3 regions of the Pannonibacter sp. genome follow, and region 3 is predicted to be linked to each of the others. Evidence: riboswitches for the same ligand, from Rfam matches in the RefSeq annotation. Region 3 holds a riboswitch; each other region holds the start of a gene.
What was found. Region 3 has a riboswitch for cobalamin ahead of ACTIFE_RS11490 (hypothetical protein). Riboswitches for the same ligand answer to the same signal wherever they lie in the genome.
Positions count from the first base shown of each region.

Region 1: it holds a riboswitch for cobalamin, as region 3 does, so the genes downstream of both, ACTIFE_RS08540 (HupE/UreJ family protein) here and ACTIFE_RS11490 (hypothetical protein) in region 3, are expected to answer to the same signal.
Region 2: it holds a riboswitch for cobalamin, as region 3 does, so the genes downstream of both, ACTIFE_RS15310 (TonB-dependent receptor plug domain-containing protein) here and ACTIFE_RS11490 (hypothetical protein) in region 3, are expected to answer to the same signal.

Region 1 covers NZ_JBHYDX010000009.1:117,265-124,567, reverse strand. Annotated here, with positions in the region: gene ACTIFE_RS08565 (ABC transporter ATP-binding protein) at 1-596, shown strand, start outside; gene ACTIFE_RS08560 (ABC transporter ATP-binding protein) at 583-1,296, shown strand; gene ACTIFE_RS08555 (aldehyde dehydrogenase) at 1,377-2,828, shown strand; gene ACTIFE_RS08550 (SDR family NAD(P)-dependent oxidoreductase) at 3,216-3,971, shown strand; tRNA gene ACTIFE_RS08545 (tRNA-Asn) at 4,150-4,225, opposite strand; cobalamin riboswitch at 4,546-4,765, shown strand; gene ACTIFE_RS08540 (HupE/UreJ family protein) at 4,799-5,440, shown strand; gene cobU (bifunctional adenosylcobinamide kinase/adenosylcobinamide-phosphate guanylyltransferase) at 5,447-6,004, shown strand; gene cobW (cobalamin biosynthesis protein CobW) at 6,001-7,110, shown strand.
Region 2 covers NZ_JBHYDX010000022.1:14,074-21,376, forward strand. Annotated here, with positions in the region: gene ACTIFE_RS15290 (hypothetical protein) at 1-245, opposite strand, end outside; gene ACTIFE_RS15295 (ABC transporter ATP-binding protein) at 242-988, opposite strand; gene ACTIFE_RS15300 (FecCD family ABC transporter permease) at 985-2,031, opposite strand; gene ACTIFE_RS15305 (ABC transporter substrate-binding protein) at 2,028-3,098, opposite strand; cobalamin riboswitch at 3,265-3,480, shown strand; gene ACTIFE_RS15310 (TonB-dependent receptor plug domain-containing protein) at 3,637-5,595, shown strand; gene ACTIFE_RS15315 (DUF7676 family protein) at 5,607-6,233, shown strand; gene ACTIFE_RS15320 (ABC transporter substrate-binding protein) at 6,230-7,138, shown strand; gene ACTIFE_RS15325 (FecCD family ABC transporter permease) at 7,135-7,303, shown strand, end outside.
Region 3 covers NZ_JBHYDX010000014.1:50,657-57,959, reverse strand. Annotated here, with positions in the region: gene ACTIFE_RS11500 (SulP family inorganic anion transporter) at 1-507, shown strand, start outside; gene ACTIFE_RS11495 (universal stress protein) at 521-1,369, shown strand; cobalamin riboswitch at 1,424-1,645, shown strand; gene ACTIFE_RS11490 (hypothetical protein) at 1,875-2,297, shown strand; gene ACTIFE_RS11485 (Gfo/Idh/MocA family protein) at 2,360-3,478, opposite strand; gene ACTIFE_RS11480 (MurR/RpiR family transcriptional regulator) at 3,580-4,401, shown strand; gene ACTIFE_RS11475 (sugar ABC transporter substrate-binding protein) at 4,526-5,467, shown strand; gene ACTIFE_RS11470 (ABC transporter permease) at 5,555-6,652, shown strand; gene ACTIFE_RS11465 (ATP-binding cassette domain-containing protein) at 6,652-7,303, shown strand, end outside.

The DNA.
Region 1 (7,303 bases), on a different contig from region 3:
ATATGATCTCCGGCCTGCTGCCGGTGTCTGGTGGCACCATCACGCTGCAGGGCAAGCGCCTGTCCGGCCTGCCGGCGCATCGCATCGCCCACGCCGGTGTGGCCCGCACGTTCCAGCTGGTGCGGGTGCTGCCGTCGTTGACGGTGTCCGAAAACATCCTCGCCGCCATTCTGTTCCGCGCCGGTCACACCTCCGAGCAGGAGGCAAGGATCGAGGCCGCAGACCTGCTGGCGGCGGTGGGACTGGAAGGCCGGGGCGGGGAAAAGGCGACGGACCTCACCTACATCGACCAGAAACGCATGGAACTGGCGCGCGCCCTGGCGTCCCGGCCGAAGCTGCTGCTCCTTGATGAATGGCTCGCCGGTCTCAACCCGTCGGAACTGCGCATCGGCATTGACCTGATTGCCAAGCTCAATGCCCGCGGCATCACGATCCTGCTGGTCGAGCACGTGATGGACGCCGTGCGCGCATTGTGTCCGCGTGCGGTGGTGATGAATGCCGGGTCAAAACTGGCCGATGGCCCGACCGCCGATGTCCTGCGCGACCCAGAGGTTGTCCGCGCTTACCTGGGAGAGCCCCATGCTGCTGTCGCTTGAAGGCCTGAGCCTGCGCTATGGCAAGCACCTGGCGCTCGACACTGTCTCCATCCGTGTCGATCGCGGCGAGACCGTCGTCATCCTGGGGGGCAACGGTGCGGGCAAGTCCAGCCTGCTCAAGGCCATCGCCGGGCTGGTCAAGCCGGATCCCGGCCTGTCGCTGCAGCTCGGCGGCCGCCCGATTGCCGGCCTTGCCGCGCACAAGGTGCTGGAGGCTGGCATCGCGCTGGTGCCGGAAGGGCGCGGCGTCTTTGCCGATCTTACCGTGGAGGAGAACCTGCGGCTTGGGGCCTATGCCCGGCGGGCGCGGGCAGGGGAGGCGCGTCAGCGTGACTTCATCTTTGACCTGTTCCCGAAGCTTGCCGAACGGCGGGCCCAGCAGGTCGGCACCATGTCCGGTGGCGAGCAGCAGATGGTCGCCATCGGCCGGGCGCTGATGTCCAACCCGGATCTCCTGATGCTGGACGAGCCAAGCCTTGGCCTTGCTCCGGTTGTCGTCGGCGAGTTGTTCCAGGCCCTTGGCCGGGTGCGCGATGCCGGCGTCTCCGTCCTTCTCGTGGAACAGAACGTCAGCCTCTCGCTGGCGCTCGCCTCGCGGGGCTACCTGATGGAGGTCGGCCGGCTGGTTGGCGAAGGATCGGCTGCCGATCTCAAGGCCGACCCGGCGGTCCAGCGCGCCTTCCTCGGCCTCACCCACTGATCCGTCGGCCGGGGGCCGATATCACTGGTGCCCCGGCTCTGATACTTCACATGACATGCACTGACCTCAAGGACAAAACCATGGATGCTCTTGGACTTCTGATCGGCGCGGACGACACCCAGTCCTCCGACGGCCGGACTTTCGAGCGGCGCAACCCGATCACCGGCGATGTCGCCACCCGTGTCGCAGCGGCCACCATCGAGGATGCGCAGCTCGCCTGTGACGCCGCCGCTGCCGCCTTCCCGGCCTGGTCCCAGATGGGGCCCGGTCCGCGCCGCAAGGTCCTGCTGGCCGCCGCCGACGCGCTGTCCGCCCGGGCGGACGATTTCGTCCGCTCGATGGCTGACGAGATCGGCGCCACCGAAGGCTGGGCCCGGTTCAACGTCTATCTTGCCTCCGAAATGCTGCGCGAGGCCGCATCCCTGACGACGCAGATCGCCGGCGAGATCATCCCGTCCAACCGCCCGGGCAGCATGGCCATGGCCATGCGCCAGCCGGTCGGCGTGGTGCTCTCCATGGCGCCGTGGAACGCGCCGGTCATCCTTGGCGTCCGCTCGCTGGCAACGCCGCTCGCCTGCGGCAACACCGTCGTCATGAAGACCTCGGAAATCTGCCCGCGCACCCATCGCCTGATCATCGACGCGCTGCAGGCCGGCGGCATTCCGCATGGCGTGCTCAACGCCATTTCCAATGCGCCGGACGACGCGCCGCAGATCGTTGAAGCCCTCATCGCCCATCCGGCGGTGCGCCGCGTCAACTTCACCGGCTCGACCCGTGTCGGCCGGATCATCGCGGAAATGTGCGGCCGCAACCTCAAGCCGGCCCTGCTGGAGCTGGGCGGCAAGGCGCCGTTCCTGGTGCTCGACGACGCCGACCTCGACGCCGCCGTCGATGCGGCAGCCTTCGGCGCCTACATGAACCAGGGCCAGATCTGCATGTCGACCGAACGCATCATCGTCGATGAAAAAATCGCCGATGCCTTCATCGCCAAGCTGACGGCCAAGGCCCGGTCGCTCAAGGCCGGCGATCCGCGCGAGGGCAAGACCCCGCTCGGCGCGGTGGTCGATGCCCATGCGGCGCGGCGCATCCAGGATCTCATCAAGGACGCCACCGCCAAGGGCGCGGTGCTGGCCGCCGGCGGCGGCGTGCAGGGCGCAGTGATGGAGGCCACGCTCCTGGACCGGGTCAACCCGACCATGCACATCTACGGCCAGGAAAGCTTCGGGCCCGTGGCGGTTGTCGTGCGTGTCGATGGCATCGACGAGGCGGTGCGCATCGCCAATGACACCGAATACGGCCTCTCGGCCGCCGTGTTCGGCCGTGACATCACCCGCGCCATGCAGGTCGCCCGCCGCATCGAATCCGGCATCTGCCACATCAACGGTCCGACCGTGCATGACGAGGCGCAGATGCCCTTCGGCGGCGTCAAGGACAGCGGCTACGGCCGCTTCGGCGGCAAGGCAGGCATTGCCGAGTTCACCGAACTGCGCTGGATCACCATCCAGGACGGCCCGATCCACTACCCGTTCTGACGCACTGGCAAAAGGGGAGGGGAGCGGCCTCTCCGGTCCCCCTCGTGGGGCAGGGCTATCGCATATGAAGTTAGATGCTCTTCGTGGCCTGTCAGCCCCCCTCCCCCTCGTGGGGAGGGGTGAGGGGTGGGGGGCACGGGAGGCCGTCAGATCACAAAGCGTCTGAAGTACGACTGGTCAGGAACGTGAAACCTGGATTTTAGTCCGCTCCCCCCACCCCCAAGCCCCTCCCCACGAGGGGGAGGGGAGCTGAGACGCCGCGAAAGCTGTCTGGCCACATATGCGACAGCCCTGCCTTCGTTTCGGAGGGGAGCCGAGAGCCTTCTTCAAGGTTGCATCCCACCCCACCCCCAGATCCCAACTGCCCAACACCCCGGGAGAATAAAAATGAAACTGAACCAGAAGACCGCCATCATCACAGGCGGCGCCGGCAGTCTTGGGCTCGCAACGGCCCGCCTGTTCCTTGAGGAGGGAGCCAGAGTGGTTCTGGTCGATCTCTCGCAGGAAGCCCTTGAAACCGCACGGGCGAGCCTTCCGGCCGGCGACGTTCTGACAGTTGCCGCCGACGTCGGCTCGGAAGCGGCGACGAAGGCCTACATCGACGCGGCGGTTGCAGCCTTTGGTCCCATCGACATCTTCTTTTCCAATGCCGGCAATTTCGGCGAGGTCCGGCCGATCGCCGGCTATGCGCTGGACGTGTTCGAATCCGTCCAGCGGGTCCACGTCACTGGCGCATTCCTTGGCGCCAAATACGCCACGCCAAAGATGCGCGACGGCGGCAGCTTCATCATCACCTCGTCGGTTGCCGCCACCCGCGGTGATCCGGGCGTCTATGCCTATATCACCGCCAAGCATGCCCAGATCGGGCTGATGCGGTGCCTCGCAAAGGAACTGGCTCCGCGCCGGATCCGGGTCAACTCCGTCCACCCTGGCCCCCTCGACAACGGGTTCCAGCATGCGGTCGAAGCCGGTCTCAGCCGGGAGCTGGGGATTGATGGAACGGCCATGTTCAACTCCCTCATCCCGCTCGGCCGCCATGGCCTGCCGGAGGAAGTGGCGCGCTCGGTGCTCTATCTTGCCAGCGACGACAGCAGCTTCACTACCGGAGCGATGCTGATGGTCGACGGCGGCATGAGCGTCTGATCAGGGTGAGAAAATGATGGCCAAGGCCGCCGGAGTACCTTCGGGTACGCTGTAGCCGGCCCGTTATGTCTTGCGGTGCGGGGCAGCTACAAAAAAATGTCGCGAATTGTCGGTCCTGGACAGCCAATTGTCCGGGATTGACATTGTTTTGTCTGGCTGGCTTTCTGGGGAAGAAAGATGGCTCCGCGAGCAGGACTCGAACCTGCGACCATTCGATTAACAGTCGAACGCTCTACCAACTGAGCTATCGCGGATCACCGTCAAAGGCCCTGAAGCAGGGCGCCGTGGTGAACGACCGGGTGGGTCGTTGTCGGTGGCGAGCGTATAACAAACGCTCTCCCCCTTTGCCAAGCCCTTTCTTGAAGAAACTTTTCCACAGGCTGTATAGTCGCGGAATTCCGCGAAAAATCAGAAGCTTGTGCGCCCATGCCATAGCTGGCGCGGACCCTTTGCCGGCGAATCCCGACCCGAATGTCCGCCGACCCCGGTCCGGTGGTGTCGCTTTCCGGCCAGCCCCATGCCGCTTTGTCCGCCCGCCCGCCAAAGGGCGTCCTTGTTCCCATCCTCCCGAAGGGTTAGAACAATCCTGTCAGGTTCCCTGTCGGGCCAAGCCCTAAGGGATGAAACGGGAATGCGGTGGCGAGCGACTCACTTCGAGGCTCCGAATCCGCAGCTGCCCCCGCAACTGTCAGCGGCGAGCCCTGCCGCACACAGCCACTGGATGCAAGTCCGGGAAGGCGTGGCATGGGCTGCGACCCGCGAGCCAGGAGACCGGCCTGCCGCACTGCAACCCCTCGCCGTCGGGTGGACGGAATGGAGCCTTGAAAATGAACATGAATTTCCGCGCATGTTGCCGCCTTGGCAGCAAGGTATTTGCCGTTTCGATCCCGGCGCTTCTGGTCGCTGGTCCGGCCAGTGCTCATCACATGATGGATGGCGAGATGCCGCAGACCTTCGTCCAGGGCCTCCTGTCCGGGCTGGGTCATCCGGTGATCGGCTTCGATCATCTCGCCTTCATCATCGCCGTCGGCCTTGCCGCCGGTCTCGTCGGCCGCAGCCTCGTCCTGCCGGCCGCCTTTGTTCTCGCCACCATCGCCGGCGTTCTGGTGCATATGGCGGCTTTTGACCTGCCGCTGGCAGAACTTGTGATCGCGCTCTCGGTTGTCATCGCCGGGGGGCTTATTGTCTCTGAAACCGAGCTTCCGGCTGGCGCCTGGGCTGTTCTGTTCGCAATTGCCGGGCTTTTCCACGGCTACGCCTATGGCGAGTCCATCATCGGCGCCGAGCCGGCACCGCTTTACGCCTATTTCATCGGCTTTGCTGTCATCCAGTTTGCCATCGCAAGCCTCGCCATGATGCTGACCAACCCGAAGACGGCAGCCGTTTCGACCCCGGTGACGGCGCGACTGGTTGCCGCCGGCATTGTTGGTGTCGGCTTCAGTGCCGTCGGTTCGCAGCTGTTCGGCTGAGATCCCGTGCAATCTGAAGGGCTTGAGCCCGCGCGGTCGGTGCTGGTCACCGGCGGCGCCCGGTCCGGCAAGAGTGGTTTTGCAGAGCAGCTGGCGCTGAAAGCCGGGCGTTGCCCGATCTATGTCGCCACGTCCGCCGCCTGGGACAAGGAGATGGCCGACCGCATCGGCCATCACAAGGCCCGGCGCGACGAACGCTGGACGACGGTCGAGGAACAACTGGATCTGGTCGGCACGATCACCCTGCACTGCGGCCCCGAACGGATCGTGCTCGTCGACTGCCTGACCCTCTGGCTCACCAACCTGATGCTGGCCGACCGGGACCTTGCCACGGATACCGCAAGCCTTGCTGCTGCAATTCCCGATCTCGCTGGCCCCGTCATCTTCGTGACCAACGAAGTCGGCCTCGGCATCGTGCCTGACAATGCCATGGCGCGCGCGTTTCGCGACGCGCAGGGCCGCCTCAACCAGGAGCTTGCCCGGGTCTGCGACCGCGTCGTGCTGGTCGCTTGCGGGCTGCCGCTGCTCCTCAAACCCAATTCCTGTCCGGATATCCAGTTATGACCACCGTGCTCACTCAAGGCGGCAAGATCCCCGCCACCATCGTCACCGGCTTCCTCGGTGCCGGCAAGACGACGCTGATCCGCAACCTGCTGCTCAATGCGGGCGGCCGCCGCATCGCGCTCATCGTCAACGAGTTCGGCGACATGGGCTTCGACGGCTCGCTGCTGGACGGCTGCGTCGACCCCACCTGCAGCGCCGACGATGTGGTCGAGCTGACCAACGGCTGCATCTGCTGCACCGTGGCCGACGACTTCCTGCCGACCATGGAAATGCTGCTGGCGCGCGAGACGCCGCCCGATCACATCGTCATCGAGACTTCGGGCCTCGCATTGCCGCAGCCGCTGGTGCGCGCCTTCTCCTGGCCGAGCGTCAGGACCCGCGTGACGGTGGACGGTGTCATCACCGTGCTGGACGCCGCCGCCCTGGCGGAAGGCCGCATCGCGCTCGACGAGGAGGCGCTGGCGGCGCAGCGTGCCGCCGATGCCTCGCTCGACCATGACAATCCGGTCGAGGAGCTGTTCCACGACCAGCTCGCCTGCGCCGATCTCGTCGTGCTGAACAAGGCCGATCTGGTGGACGCGGACCAGCTGGCCCATATCCGCGAGCACATCACCGAGGATGTCCGGTCCGGCGTCGAGATCATTCATGCGGAGAAGGGCAACCTGCCGGTTGACGTGCTGCTCGGCCGCGCGGCCGCCGCCGAGGACGATCTGGCCGCGCGCCGGGCGCATCATCATCACCATCACGACCATGACGATGATGACCACGATCATGATCACGACGACGATCATGAGGACGACGATCATGATCATCATCACCACGATGACTTCGAGAGCCATGTGGTGCCGGTCGCGGCCTTCGCCAGCCTGAAGGATCTGGAGCAGGCCGTCGCCCGCGCGATGGCGCTGCCCGGCGTGCTGCGCATCAAGGGAGCTGCATCGGTGACGGGCAAGGCGGCGCCGGCGCTGGTGCAGGCGGTCGGCCCACGCGTCGAGACCTGGTTCGCCGCCGCGGCCAGGATGCCCGGCCATTTCGTTGTCATCGGCCTGAAGGGGCTGGATCTTTCGGCCATCACCGGGGCCCTTGGCGAGGTCAAGGCGGCCTGAAGGCAGCGGCGCTGCAGCAAATGCCGGGTCTGCAAGTGACTTGTCTCGTGTGGCGCGGCCCCTCAGCGTCCCTCCCTACGAGGGGGAGGGGCGGAGAGGCGATGCGGGGGGGGGCCAGGACGTGTCCAGAAACTGGCCCCGAGACCGGCCCCTGACCCGACCAAACGAACCGGACACCGGGTGTCCGTGCAGA
Region 2 (7,303 bases), on a different contig from region 3:
TCCAGCAGCGGACGGACAATGTGCCCGTTGAAGAACCACCTCCCGCCCCGATCCAGAAAGGCTTCCAGATCGGGCTTGAGGACGAGGAGTGCATCCTGGTCCAGGAGATTGCCGGTCACGAAACCTGTTGCCGCAGCAAGGTCTTGGCCACAGAGCGACGCCTGAGACACGATACGGGCGGCGGGATGCGCGCGGACCGTGGCGGAAGGCTCGGCGAAGCCGGAGTTGAGCACCAGAACAGTCATGCCGCAGCACTCCCGGCAAAGGCCGGCACGATGGCCTTGCGGCCGGTTGGCAGCGTCACCCAGTGCATCTCCACACCGTAGAGCCGCTGCATCAGGTCGGGCGTGATCATCTCGGCAAGCGGCCCATGCCGCTCCTCGCCGCCCGGCAGCATCAGGAGGACGTCATCGGCAGCCGCCAGCGCATGATTGGGATCATGCGTTGTGAAGAGAATTGCCCGGTCGCGACGATCACGAAGACGCGCCAACAGGTCCAGCGTGCGGGACTGGTTGCCAAGGTCCAGTGCCGAAGTCGGCTCGTCCAGCACAAGCGCCGGCGAGCCGGTGGCAAGAGCCCGGGCGATCAGCACGAGCTGACGCTGGCCGCCGGACAGGCGGTCATAGCGCAAGCCGGCCAGTTCACCGGCACCGACCTCGCGCAGGGCGCTTTCAGCCGCGGCAATGTCATCCCGTCCGGGTTGGCCGAACAGGCCGATACGGGCAGCACGGCCCATCACCACGACATCAAGACCTGTCAGCCGCGACTGGCTGGCCCCGTGCTGCGGTACATAGCCCGTGACATCGGGAGCGGTACGGCGTCCTTCGGCGAGCACCTGAAGCCCCAGCAGCGCGCGGATCAATGTGGTCTTGCCCCGCCCATTGGGTCCGAGCACGGCCAAGGTGCGGCCGGTGTCCACGGTAAAGGACATGCGCTGGAAGAGCGTGCGCCCCGAAAATACGACGGCGGCGTTGTCCAATCCGATCATGGCCGGTTCACCTGTCTGAAATGGCGGCGAAGGAGCAAGGCGAAGACCGGCGCACCAATCAGCGCAGTCAGCACGCCCAAGGGTATTTCCGCACTGGTGAGCGAGCGCGCGAGCGTATCGACGAAGACGAGATAGGCCGCCCCCAGAAGCGCCGAAGCGGGAATGAGCACGCGGTGATCCTCGCCAACGATGATGCGTGCGGCATGCGGGACGACCAGACCGATCCAGCCGACAATGCCGGCGACGGCGACGGATGTTCCTGTCATCAGCGCGATGGCGATGAACACAAGCCAGCGCTCCTTGTCCGGGCGAACCCCGAGGCTGCGCGCTTCCTGCTCCTCAAGCGCCAGAAGGTTGATGCGATAGCGCAACAGCCAGACGACGAAGAGACCGAGCGTCAAGCCGGGCACGGCAAGGCTGAGCCGGGCCCAGGTGGCGGTGGAGAAGGATCCCATCAGCCAGTAGACGATGGCCGGCAGGGAGGTGTTCGGATCGGCCACGAACTGGACGATGGAGACCAATGCCGCAAACAGGGCGCCGATGACCATGCCGGACAGAATGACGGTAATGACCTCGGTGCGGCCATCGATGCGCGCCAGCAAGCCGACCATGACCAGCGCCGCAAGCCCTCCCGCAAAGGCCATGCCAAGGAGCATCACGCCGGAAATTCCGATCAGGATGGCGAGCGCTCCGCCAAAGGCGGCGCCCTGGCTGATGCCGAGCACCTGCGGGCTGACGAGGGGATTGCGGAAGACGCCTTGCAGAGCTGCGCCGCCGACGGCCAAGGCTGCCCCGCTCAAAGCTGCCAGCAGCACGCGGGGCAGACGCACCAGAGCCACGATCCGGTCGGCCATCTCTGTGCCAACGCCATCGACCGCAGCGCGGGACAGGATCGCCAGGATCTCCATAGGTGCAACGGAAAAGCGCCCGGCAGAAATGGCGTGGATCATGGCAGCAAGCAGCAGCAGCACCAGCGCCGAAAAAATCCCTGCCCGCCGCATGGAAGCGGCAGGCAGCGCCTTGTGGTCAAGAGCGACAGTCATCCCTTGCGCGCAAAGGCGGAATAGTTGGTCTGTCCACCCTGCATGTCCATCCACAGGATGCCGTCAATTTCGTCGTCCGTAAGGTCATGGCCGTAAAGCAGCTTGTAGGCGGTCTTCATCTCGGCGCGCAGGTCATAGGAGAAGACATCCGGGTGCAGCAGGTTGGCGAGCCACATCCAGGTCAGCGGGCTCTCCTGGCTCGGTGGATCCCAGCGGTAGCCGCCAAGCGGCAGCTTGTAGACGCTGCCCGACTGGGCCGCCTTGGTCAGCGACAGGATCGGGTCATTGGCAATCCGCTCCAACCCGAGCTTGGCCTCGAAGCTGTTGAGCAGGATCACGTCCGGGTTCCACTCGGCAATCTGCTCCGGGCTGATGGTAACGCCATTGCCCTCGACAGTCGCCGATGCGTTCTGGCCACCGGCCAGCTCGATGTACCAGGCATTGTAGTTGCCCTTGGTGCCCGACGCGGTCAGGCCTTCCTGTGCTCGCAGCAGGTAGAGCACCTTCGGCTTCTTGTCGGCCGGAATTGCCTTGGACTTTGCGGCAAGATCGGCCTCAACCCTGGAGCGCCACTCGATCAACTCAGCGATCCGCTCCGGTTTGCCCATCGCCGTTGCGGCCATCGACATGTATTCCCGTGTCTTGGCCTCGGTGCCATAGGAGATCAGCATCGCGGTGAGGCCGGCATTGGTGATCGGATCGACATAGTCCTTGCCACGCCCTGCCCACTGGATGACGAGGTCAGGCCGCGTGGCGGCGAGTTCCTCAACGTTCGGAATGAAGTTCGGCGCGGTGATGTCGGACGGAATGTCCTTGGCCTCGGGGAAGATCGTGCCGAGGATCCCTTCAACGATGGCCGACTTGGCGGTCGGGTTCATGCCGACCAGCTTCGAGGTCGCGCCGTCAATGGCGATCAAGGTCGAGGCCATCGGGATCGGAATGGAGGCGATGCGGCCAGCTGGCGCCGCAAGCTCCACCGTGCGGCCTTCATGATCGGTGATGACAATCGGTTCAGCCTGGGCCGCCGTGGCCAGAAGGCCAAGCAGCAGAACGCCTGCAATGCGCATGATCTTGCTCTCTCATGTAACTGCGGGCCTGGCTGTTGGCTAACGCCCCTTTCGAGGTCTTGTCTAAAATTTATGAGTTTTAAAATCAAGTATTAATAGGCCTTGCGTCCCATTCTTTAGGGGGACCCGCCGCGTGCAACCTTGACAGGCGGCACAAGCGACCTGCATGTTGCGCTGCGAACGTGGTTCCGTCGGTGGACGGATGAAAAGGGAACACGGTGAGGCGTACCCAACAGGGACCGAAACCGTGGCTGCCCCCGCAACTGTGAACGGAGAGTGCGTGTCCACTCATGCCACTGGGAGGCCCAAGGCCCGATCCCGGGAAGGCGGACACACACGGCGACCCGTGAGCCAGGAGACCTGCCGCGCTCAGTCACCCGGCCTTCGATACGGGGTGTGTCGAGGCGCGGTTTCCCGTTGAGGTGACACCCAAACCTTGCCGTCTTTCCGGCGGGCGCTGAACCGCGTCCGCTTGCAAGGCGGTGCGTCGTCTTATGCTGGCGCGGGCCTCGCCCGCCGCCAAACGCGGGTGTTTGTCATGAAGAACCGGTTCACCACCGGCATTGCCCTGCCGTGCCTTCTGGCCGGCGGTCTTGTTCCTGCCCTGTCTCTCCCCCTTGCCGCACCAGCCGCATCCGAACCGGAACAACTGGACACGATCGTCATCAGCGCTGGCCGCACGCCACTTGCGGCGGAAAAGGTCGGGCGTGCCTCGACCGTGATCACCGGCGCGAGCCTCGAAAAGTCGCAGGTCCGCTATGTCGCCGATGCGCTGCGCCAGGTGCCCGGCGTCGCTGTTTCCCGTACGGGATCCTTCGGCGGCCTCACCCAGATCCGCCTGCGTGGATCAGAATCCAACCATGTGCTGGTGCTCATCGACGGAGTAGAGGTCGCCTCAGCCTCTTCCGGTGAATTCGATTTTGGCAGCATGCAGGTCGCCGACATCGACCGGATCGAGGTCCTGCGCGGGCCGCAGGGTGCGCTCTACGGTTCGAATGCCGCTTCGGGAGTGATCCACATCATCACCAAGGGTGGCCTGCGCAACGGCTACCGGGTCACCGGGCGCAGCGAGGTCGGTACCGACAAGACGGTCTTGACCGACCTGCTGGTCCAGGGCGGCAATGACCGCATCGACGGGGCCTTCTCGGCGGCGCTACGCCGGACCGATGGCTTCAATATCTCCGACTACGGCAAGGAGAAGGACGGCGACCGCAACATGACCTTGAACGGCAAGGTCCGGGCCGACCTGACCGACACTCTGGTGCTTGACGCCAACCTGCGCTTCGTCAACCGCAAGTCGGACACCGACGACCAGGACTTCGCCTATCCGGACCGCCCGACGCAGGGCCAGGTGATCGACACCTACAGCCACAACAAGACACGGGAGGTCTATGGTGGCGCGGGGCTGACATGGTCCCTGTTCGATGACCTGTTCGTGCAGCGGGCCAGGGTTGAATACACCGACCTGCATCGGCGCGGCCTCAATTCGAACAACCGCAACGGCAATGACGACAATCGCCTGCACCTCAGCTACCAGGGCACGCTTGCCTTCCAGACCGAGAGCTTTCTTCAGGCAGCCCACAGCCTGACCGGTGCCATCGAGTGGGAGCGGGAAAGCTACAAGAACGCCTATCCGGGCAGTCCTGACCAGGGCCGCCGGCAGCAGCGCGACCTGTCCGGCTATGTCGGGGAATACCGGCTGGAACTGATGGAGCGGATCTTCCTGTCCGGCGCCTTGCGCTATGACCGGAACGAGAAGTTCAAGGACACCCTTACCTACAATGCCAGCGCGGCCTATCTGCATCAGGAGACCGGCACCCGGCTGCACGCCTCGATCGGCACCGGAGTTACCAATCCGACCTTTTATGAGCAGTTCGGCTTCCAGCCCTCCCGCTTCGTCGGCAATCCGAACCTGACGCCGGAAGAGAACTTCGGCTGGGATATCGGCATTGAACAGAAGTTCCTCGACGAGCGGCTGACCGTCGACGTAACCTATTTCCGCGAACGGCTGACGGACGAGATCCAGACGCGGTACCTTCCCGGCTTCGCTTCGACACCCTACAACCTCCAAGGAACCAGCAAGCGCCAGGGCGTCGAAATCTCGGCCAGTGCGGAGATCCTCGACGGGCTCACCGGTCGCGCGTCCTACACCTATCTCGACGCCCGCGAGCCGAACGGCCAGAAGGAAGTGCGCCGGCCGATGCACAGCGGCTCTGCGGGGCTGCAGTACACGTTCCTCGACGGCCGGGCCTCCGCGTTCGTGGACGCCGTCTACAACGGGCAACAGATGGACAGCGAGTGGGTGAACGCCACGCCGCGGACACGCGTAAAGCTTGACGACTATGTCCTCGTCAACCTCGGCGCCGACTATAAGCTCAACGACAACTTCACGCTCTACGGCCGGGTCGAGAACGCCTTAGACCAGAACTACGAGGAGGTCTACGGCTACAACACGCAGGGCACGACCGCCTTCGTCGGCGTCAAGGGCACCTTCTGAGGAGATCGCATATGACCATGACCGCTGACCCGCACGTCTCGCCCCTTTCTCTGCCCGTCGCGGGGCCCGAACCGACGGATGTGCGCCGCAACCCCGACGGCACGACCGCCCGGGAGATCTGGGACATCCCGGCGACGCAGGAGGTGCTCGAGCCCCTGCTGCGCGAGATCTTCGAAGAGCACTGGCAGGGCATCCGGTTCGGCCCGATCATCGAAGGGGCGGCTTATGAATGGAAGTGCCCCGGCGCTCCGGTGAAGATCAGCCTATTCGATGCCTATCTGACGGTGATGTTCGCCAATGGCGGGCACTTTCACCTGTGCATTGGCGAGAACATGGGCTCGCCGAAGTTCCCGACACCGGAGGATAAACGCCGGCATCGCAAGCCGTCGCGCGCGTCGTTCTTCCGTAGCTTCGGCCGCGATGGCAAGCCGGTGAGCTGGGGCTTCGAGATGGTCAATGGAGCGGGCGAACCGATGATCTCGGTGTTCCTGCCCAATCCCTTCATCGAAGACAACGACAGCCTGTCCGAGACCCCTGACTTCTCGCGTCTTGCAAGCTGGCGCGCGCTGTCTGCCCGCTGGCTGGGCCGGCCGGAGGAGGCCCAGGACGCCGAGGGCAAGGGCTTCCGCCAGTCATGAGACAGCTGCGCCATCTGACGGTCGCGGTCCTGGCCCTGCTGATGCCCTTCGTCTCGGCAGGAGCCATGGCCGAAGCCCCCCCTGGCCCGAACCCGCCGGGTCAGGGGGGGCTTCGGGTTGTCTCGATGAACCTGTGTACCGACCAGCTGGCGCTGCTGATCGCGCGGCCAGGGCAGCTCGTGTCCGTGTCGCGTCTGGCGACGCGCGCGGACATGGCGGTCGTCAGCGATCTGGTCACGCCGGACATGAAGACCAACCACGGGCTGGCAGAGGAAATCATCCGTTTGGAACCGGATCTGGTGCTGGCCGGCATCTACACGACCCGGGCAACGGTGCAGCTGTTGAAGCGGCTGGGGACGCGGGTCGAGGAATTCACGCCGGAAGCCAGTTTCGAGGATCTCAAGGCCAACATCCGCCGCATGGCGGACCTGCTTGGCAACAAGGACAGGGGCGAAGCGCTGGTCACTGCCTTTGAGGCGGAACTGGCGAAGACGCCCTCCCACTGGAGCACAGGCGAGGCTCCTGTTGTCGGGTCCTACGCGACCAACACCTACACCGCCGGCGCGGGAACCCTGGAAAACCAGATCGTGCGTGCCGCGGGCCTGCGGCATCTGGGGGAAGAATTGGGCATCACGGGATCGCGGCGCGTGCCACTGGAGCGGCTGCTTCTGGCAGATCCTGACTTTGTGATGATCTCGCCGCGCTTCGTGAACAACCCGGCCCGGGCGGCCGAGATCCTGCGTCATCCGGCTCTCGACCTGCGCTTGCCCAACGAGCGGCGGATCGCGGCGGACGTGCGCTATTCGATCTGCGGCGCCCCCTTCACCGCTGAGGCCGTCACCCGGCTGCGTCGGGCTGTCGAGGGAACAGACCCCACTCCGGACGAAAGCAGCGCCAGACCATGACCGATCATTTTTCGCGCCATCCGATGCAACTGGCCGGGCTGCTGGCGCTTCTATGCCTCAGCCTGTTCGGCCTATCGCTGGCCTTGGGGGAAGTCTGGCTCAACCCGTTCCGGCTGCTGATGCCTGCCGGTTCAGATACGCAGACGGTCGACGCTGTCATCCTGC
Region 3 (7,303 bases):
ATCATGGTGTCCATCGGGACGTTCAGCTGGTCATCGATCAAGAACCTGCGCGATCATCCGAGAAGCTCGTCCATTGTCATGCTGGCAACCGTGTTTTTCGTTGTCTATACTCACAATCTGGCCATTGGTGTGCTCGTCGGGGTTCTCCTTTCGGGCATCTTCTTTGCCTGGAAGATTTCCCAGATCTTCCGCGTGACGTCAGACCTGTCCGCCGATGGGCGTGAGCGGGTATATGTGGTCGAGGGGCAGGTGTTCTTTGCCTCGGTTGAAGACTTCTCTGCGGCATTCAACTTCAAGGAAGTTTTGGAACGTGTGGTCATCGACGTGTCGAGGGCGCATATCTGGGACATTTCCAGCGTGGCAGCCCTCGATATGGTGGTGTTGAAGTTCCGCCGTGAAGGGGCTGAAGTCACGATTGTCGGTCTGAATGAGGCCAGTGAAACGATCGTTGACCGCCTGGCTTTGCATGACAAGCCGGGTGCGCTCGACAAGCTGATGGCCCATTGAAGGAGATCCGAGGATGAGTAACAAGATCATTGCCCTGGTGGACGCCTCCGTCTACGGGCGCAGCGTCTGCGAGCACTCGGCCTGGATCGCCGGCCGCCTGTCACTGCCGGTTGAACTCGTGCATGTATTGACCCGTCCTGCCGCTGAAAGCGCCGATCTCAGCGGTTCCATTGCGCTTGGTGCGCGGACGGCTCTGCTGACCGAACTCACACGGCTTGACGAGGAACGGGCAAAGCTGGCCCAGAAGCAGGGCCGGGCACTGCTGGAAGATGCCAGGGGTATCGTCGCTGCAGGTGGCGTAAGCGTGAGCGAACGGCTGCGGCATGGCGAAGTCGTGGAGGCTCTCGCGGACCTTGAAGCGGAAGCTGCGATGATCGTCGTCGGCAAGCGAGGCGAAGCGGCAGACTTCAACAAACTGCACCTGGGGTCAAATCTCGAGCGTCTCGCCCGGGCAAGTCACAAGCCGCTGTTTGTGGCCTCGCGGGCCTTCAAGCCGCTGAAGCGTTTCCTGATTGCCTTCGATGGCGGCACAAGCAGCCTGAAGGCGGTGGATCATGTGGCGCGCAGTCCATTGCTGGCCGGGCTTGAGGCCCGCTTGCTGATGGCGGGCAGCCCGGGCGTCGAGCTGAAGCGCAAACTGGACGGGGCACAGGCACAGCTTGAGGGCGCCGGCTTTACCGTGACAGCCGAAGTTCGTGACGGCGCCCCGGAGACGGTGATTGCCGAGGCCATCGAACGTGAGGCTGTCGATCTCCTGGTCATGGGGGCTTATGGCCATTCCCGGATCCGGACGCTGCTGATCGGGTCGACGACAACCCAGATGCTGCGCGCCTGCAAGGTGCCTGTGTTGTTGTTCCGCTGATCAACGGCTGCTGTGCATCCGCCTTTGGCAGCGGTTGCCTTGCGCTTCGACGTGAACTAGCGTGAGGGCGATGGTTCGTTCCGACGTGCAAAGGCGTCGGGACGATGAAAAGGGAATCCGGTGCGGCGCCGTTGTTGAAACGAGCCAAATCCGGGACTGCCCCCGCAACTGTAGGCGGAGAGCATACCTGTCGAAACCACTGGCCGGGCTGGCCGGGAAGGGACAGGGGCGCTGTGACCCGCAAGTCAGGAGACCTGCCATCATCCCTTGAACCAACCCGGGCGGGGTGCCCCGGCAGGAGGCAAGATGGCACGCGCAGTTTCCGGACCCAGATCCGGCCGCATCCAGCTTTGCGGCCCCGACCACCCCGCGTCCGTTCGCGGAGGGCGACACGGTGGACTGCATTTCCTCTCATCCTGATAGCGTCTCGCAATCACCAACATCCGCGCCTGGCAGTGCCGATGGTTTTTCGACACTGTGCAGGCGAACGGGACGTCCCTGCATCATGGCGCGTCTGCTTGCGCGGCAGATTGCATTGGCCGGTGATGTGGCTGAAGCCTTTGATCTGGCAGACACGCACCTGACTGGACGGGTGCGCAGCGGCTGCCCGCAATCGGATGGATCCAACGACGGATGCCTGATGGCTTTCACTGTCCGAGACGGGCTTGCCTATGTCTTTGGCGGACTGGAAGGGCGCGAGCGGATCGATGATCTCGTCGGCTTTGCCCTGAGCGCGTATCCAGCTGTTGCAAGGCTGGAGCAAGGCCATGACGTGCCTGAGCCAGAACGCAAGCGGTTCGGCCCGGTGCTGGTCCCGGCGCTTGTGCAGGTGACAGATTTGGCCCGGGTGGCAACGGCCGCCGCCGCTGCACAGGGGCGACGGGGCGGGCGCGCCGCTCGGCTCAAAGCCGCGCGGCACACCGGTTAGCACCGGACGCAGCAGACAGTTTGCGCCGCGCCGGCCCCGACGAGATCGACGCGGGCAGGATCTCAGGCAAGGCGGATACGACGACCCGTGCGTGCGCTTTCGGCGATGCCGTGGATGACCTTTTCGAATTCCAGCGCCGCCGCGAAATCCGGGTGCGGCCGGGTGCCGGTTGTGATGGCTGTGAGAAATTCCGCCGCCTCGATGATCTTGAGGTCATTGAAGCCGACCTGATGGCCGGGAGCGGGGCAGAACGCGCCATAGACGCCGTGCTCCGGGCCAGACAGGATGGTTCGGAAGCCCTGCTCGGCCTTCGGTCCCTCGTTCACATAGAGCTGCAGCTCGTTCATGCGTTCCTGGTCGAAGGTGATCATGCCTTTCGTGCCATGCAGCTCGAAGCCAAGACGGTTCTTGCGGCCCCAGGCGGAGCGTGAGGTGGACAGGGAACCATGCACGCCGCTGGCAAAGCGCAGAAGAGCCGTGGCCGTGTCCTCGTTTTCGACCGCGCCGCGACCCGATCCGTCGGCCAGGGGACGGGTGGTGTGGACCGTCTGCATGTCGGCAACAAGGCTTTCGATCGGGCCGCAGAGGCCCATCAGCATCGAGACGAGATGACAGCCGAGGTCACCAAGGGTGCCGAGACCGGCTTCGTCGAGATGGGCGCGCCAGGTCCAGGCGAGATCGGGATCGGCCTGATAGTCTTCGTCAACGATGCCGCGAACATGCACGAGGCGGCCGATCCGCCCGGCCTCCACCAGCTTCTGCGCGTGGCGGAAGGCCGGATTGCGAATGTAGTTGTAGCCGACCATCGTGGTCTTGCCGCTGGCTGCTGCCGCCGCCGCCATCTCCTCGCCATCTGACAGCGTCAGGCCCATCGGCTTCTCGCACCAGACGTGCTTGCCGGCGGCCAGCGCGGCCAGGGCCATTTCCTTGTGGAAGCGGTTCGGCGTCGTGATGGAAACGATGTCTACTCTTGGATCGCTGACCAGCGCTTGCCAGTCATCTGCCCATCGGGCGAAACCGAACTGGCTGGCAAAGCTTGCCGCCTTGTCGGCCGGCGTGTCGCAGAGCAGTTCAAGGCGCACGTCGGGAATGGTTCCCAGCACCGCGCGGGCATTGCGCCAGGCAAGCGCATGGGCTTTGCCCATGAAGCCTGTGCCGATCAGACCTATCCCCAGGGTCATTCACCATCCTCCCGATGTGAAATGGAATTTTTGTTCCAATTCTGTCATCGCGGGGCTATCTTGTTTTGTCAAGAGAGAACAGTGCCCTGCAAGGAATCGCGATGTCGCAACGACAGGCTCCCCGGACCATCGAGGCTTTCCATGCCCGCCTTCTCGAGGCGTCGGAGACCTTGCCCAAGCGGCTGCGGCAATGTGCAGAGTATCTCTCTGCCAACACGGATCGGATCGCCGTTTCGACGGTTGCCGATATGGCGCAGGCGGCCGGAGTGCAGCCCTCGGCCTTGATGCGTTTTTGCAAGATCCTCGGCTTTTCCGGTTACACGGAGATGCAGCGATTATTTCGCGAGGCTTATTCGCAAGGCTGGCCGGATTATGCGACACGGCTGAAGAACCTGCGTGAAAGCGGGGCTGGCAGCCCGTCAGCGCTTCTCGCGGAATTCATTGATGCAGGGCGTATGTCTCTGGAAAATCTGGCAAATACTGTTGATAGCCGAAATTTGGACCGCGCCGTCAAACTCCTCAGTGAGGCACAGATGGTCCATATCATCGGCCTGCGCCGCACCTTTCCGGTGGCCGCATATCTCGCCTATGCCTTCGAGAAGATGAACGTGCCGGCTTTGCTGCATGACGCTGTTGGCAAGCTCGATCGCCGCCATGCGCTGCGGCCTGGGGATGCATTGATTGCGATCACTTTTGCGCCCTACAGTGCGGAGACAGTGGAACTGGCGGAGGTGGCGCGGGGCCTTGATCTGCCGGTCATTGCCATTACCGACACGGTGATGAGCCCGCTGCAAAAGCTTGATGCCACGGTGCTTTCCGTCTCTGAAGTGGACTTCGGTTCCTTCCGTGCGCTCTCGGCCACGCTGTCGCTTGCCATCGCGCTGGCGGTGGCTGTTGGTGCGGGACGTAGAATTGAGCCATAAAAAAGTTGTTGCATTGAATCGAAAAATAGAATGAATATTCCATCGCGATTGGCGGTGGGTTTGCCCAGACGCCGCGCGGCCCGGACGGAGGGAGCCGCCGGGTGAACCGTTTTGGGAGGAATTCATGAGAAAGACCCTGACCGCCATTGCTGCGGCCGTGTTTGCTGTTGCCGGCTTTGCCGCGCCTGCGTCTGCAGAAGGCGAGAAGTTTGTCCTGATCAGTCATGCTCCAGACAGCGACAGCTGGTGGAACACGATCAAGAACGCCATTGCCGTTGCCGGCGACCAGATGAAGGTGTCGGTCGAGTACCGCAACCCGCCGACCGGTGACCTCGCTGACATGGCCCGTATCGTCGAGCAGGCCGCTGCCTCGCGGCCGGATGGCATTATCGTGACCATTGCCGACTACGACGTTCTCTCTGGTCCGATCACCGAAGCCGTCGCGCGCGGCATTCCGGTCATCACCATTAACTCCGGCACGGTTGAGCAGTCCAAGAAGCTCGGCGCACTCACCCATGTGGGTCAGCCGGAGTATGACGCCGGTTTCGGTGCCGGCGAGCGTCTGGGCGCTGCCGGCGCAAAGAAGTTTCTTTGCGTCAACCACTACATCACCAACCCGGCCTCGGTTGAGCGCTGCCAGGGCTTTGCCGCTGCGCTTGGCGTCGAGCTGGGCAACCAGATGATTGACGCGGGCCAGGACCCGGCCGAAATCCAGAACAAGGTCTCGGCCTATCTGCAGACCAATCCGGACACCAACGCCATCCTGGCGCTTGGTCCGACCTCGGCCCACCCGACGCTGGCGGCGCTTGAGCAGTCCGGCAAGGCTGGCAGCATGATGTTTGGCACGTTTGACCTCTCCGGCGAGATTGCCGCTGGCATCAAGGCAGGCAAGATCGACTTCGCCATCGACCAGCAGCCGTACCTGCAGGGCTACCTGCCGGTCGTGTTCCTGACCAACCTGGCCCGTTACGGCGTGATGCCGAGTAATCCGGTCAACTCCGGCCCGGGCTTCGTGACCAAGGACAACATCGAACTGGTCGAAAAGCTGGCTGGTCAGTACCGCTAAGTCTCCTCCCAGACGAGACGTCCGCCTGCCGGGGCGGCCTGCTGCCCCGGCTCCTTTTTGAGCGACTTCCTGACAATCGAGGCATCCATGACGGACGAGCGCATCAAGCAGGTCTCGGCCCTGCGCCGTGCCATGATCCGGCCCGAACTGGGCGCCACCACCGGCACCCTTCTGGTCTTCCTGTTCTTCCTGCTGATTGCCGGCGATTCCGGCATGTTTTCGCCGGAAGGCATTCGCAACTGGACCGTCGTCTCCGCCCAGTTCGCCATCATCGCCGTCGGCGCTTGCCTGCTGATGATCGCGGGTGAGTTCGACCTTTCAGTCGGCTCCATGATCGGCTTTGCGGGCGTTGTCATCGCCATTCTCAGTGTACAGATGGGCTGGCCTGTCTGGGCCGCAATCCTGGCTGCCTTTGCCATCTGCATGGCGCTGGGATGGGTCAACGGCATGTTGGTGATCAAGACGGGCCTGCCATCCTTCATCGTCACCCTCGCGTTCCTCTATATTCTTCGCGGCCTGACCATCTGGCTGTCGATCCTGACCACGCGCCAGACCATCATTGGCGGCGTCAAGGACGTTGCCCAGAACGACTGGCTTGCCTTCCTGTTCGGCGGCGTTGTGCTGAAGGACCTGTTTGCCTGGTTTGCTGACATGGGTCTGATCGAGACGTTTGTGGCCGGCACCCGCGCTGGTCAGCCCGTGGTTGAGGGCGTTCCGATGCTTGTGGTCTGGGCATTGCTGCTCGTCGCGTTCGGACATGTTGTCCTGACCCGGACGAAATTCGGCAACTGGATCTTCGCCGCAGGCGGTGATGCCCAGGCGGCCCGCTATGTCGGCGTGCCGGTGGCGCGGGTGAAGGTTCTGATGTTCATGTTCACCGCCTTCTGCGCCTGCGTCTTTGCCACCTGTCAGGTGATCGAGTTCGGCTCGGCCGCAGCCGACCGTGGTCTGCTCAAGGAATTCGAAGCGATCATCTGCGTGGTGATCGGCGGGGCGCTGCTGACCGGTGGTTATGGTTCGGTGATCGGTGCTGCGCTTGGTGCGATCATTTTCGGTGTGGTGCAGCAGGGGCTGTTCTTCTCGGGTGCCGAAAGCTCCCTGTTCCGGGTCTTCCTGGGTACGATCCTGATCCTGGCCGTGATCCTCAACACCTACATCCGTCGCATGATCACGGGAGAACGCTGATGTCCGCCCCGCTCATCGAACTCAAGAACATTCAGAAACACTTCGGGCCGGTGATCGCGCTTGCTGGTGTCAGCTTCGAGGTCAAGGCCGGGGAATGCCATTGCCTCCTCGGTGACAACGGGGCCGGCAAGTCCACCTTCATCAAGACCATGTCGGGCGTGCACAAGCCGTCCTCCGGCGAGATCCTGATTGACGGCAAGCCGGTCACCTTCGACAGCCCTCGGGATGCCATGGGCGCCGGGATTGCGACCGTGTACCAGGATCTGGCGATGATCCCGCTGATGTCTGTGACGCGCAATTTCTGGATGGGCCGCGAGCCGGAGAAGCGCTTTGGACCGTTCAAGTTCATCGACTTCGACAAGGCCAACAAGGTCACGCTGGACGAGATGGCCTCGATGGGGATCCATCTGCGCGAACCCGGCCAGGCAGTCGGGACGCTGTCTGGCGGCGAACGGCAGACGGTGGCGATTGCCCGCGCGGTCTATTTCGGGGCAAAGGTGCTGATCCTCGACGAGCCGACCTCGGCGCTCGGCGTGCGCCAGACCTCCAACGTGCTCGCCACCATCGACAAGGTGCGCAAGCGTGGTATCGGTGTCGTCTTCATCACCCACAATGTGCGCCATGCCATGGCGGTGGGCGACCGGTTTACGG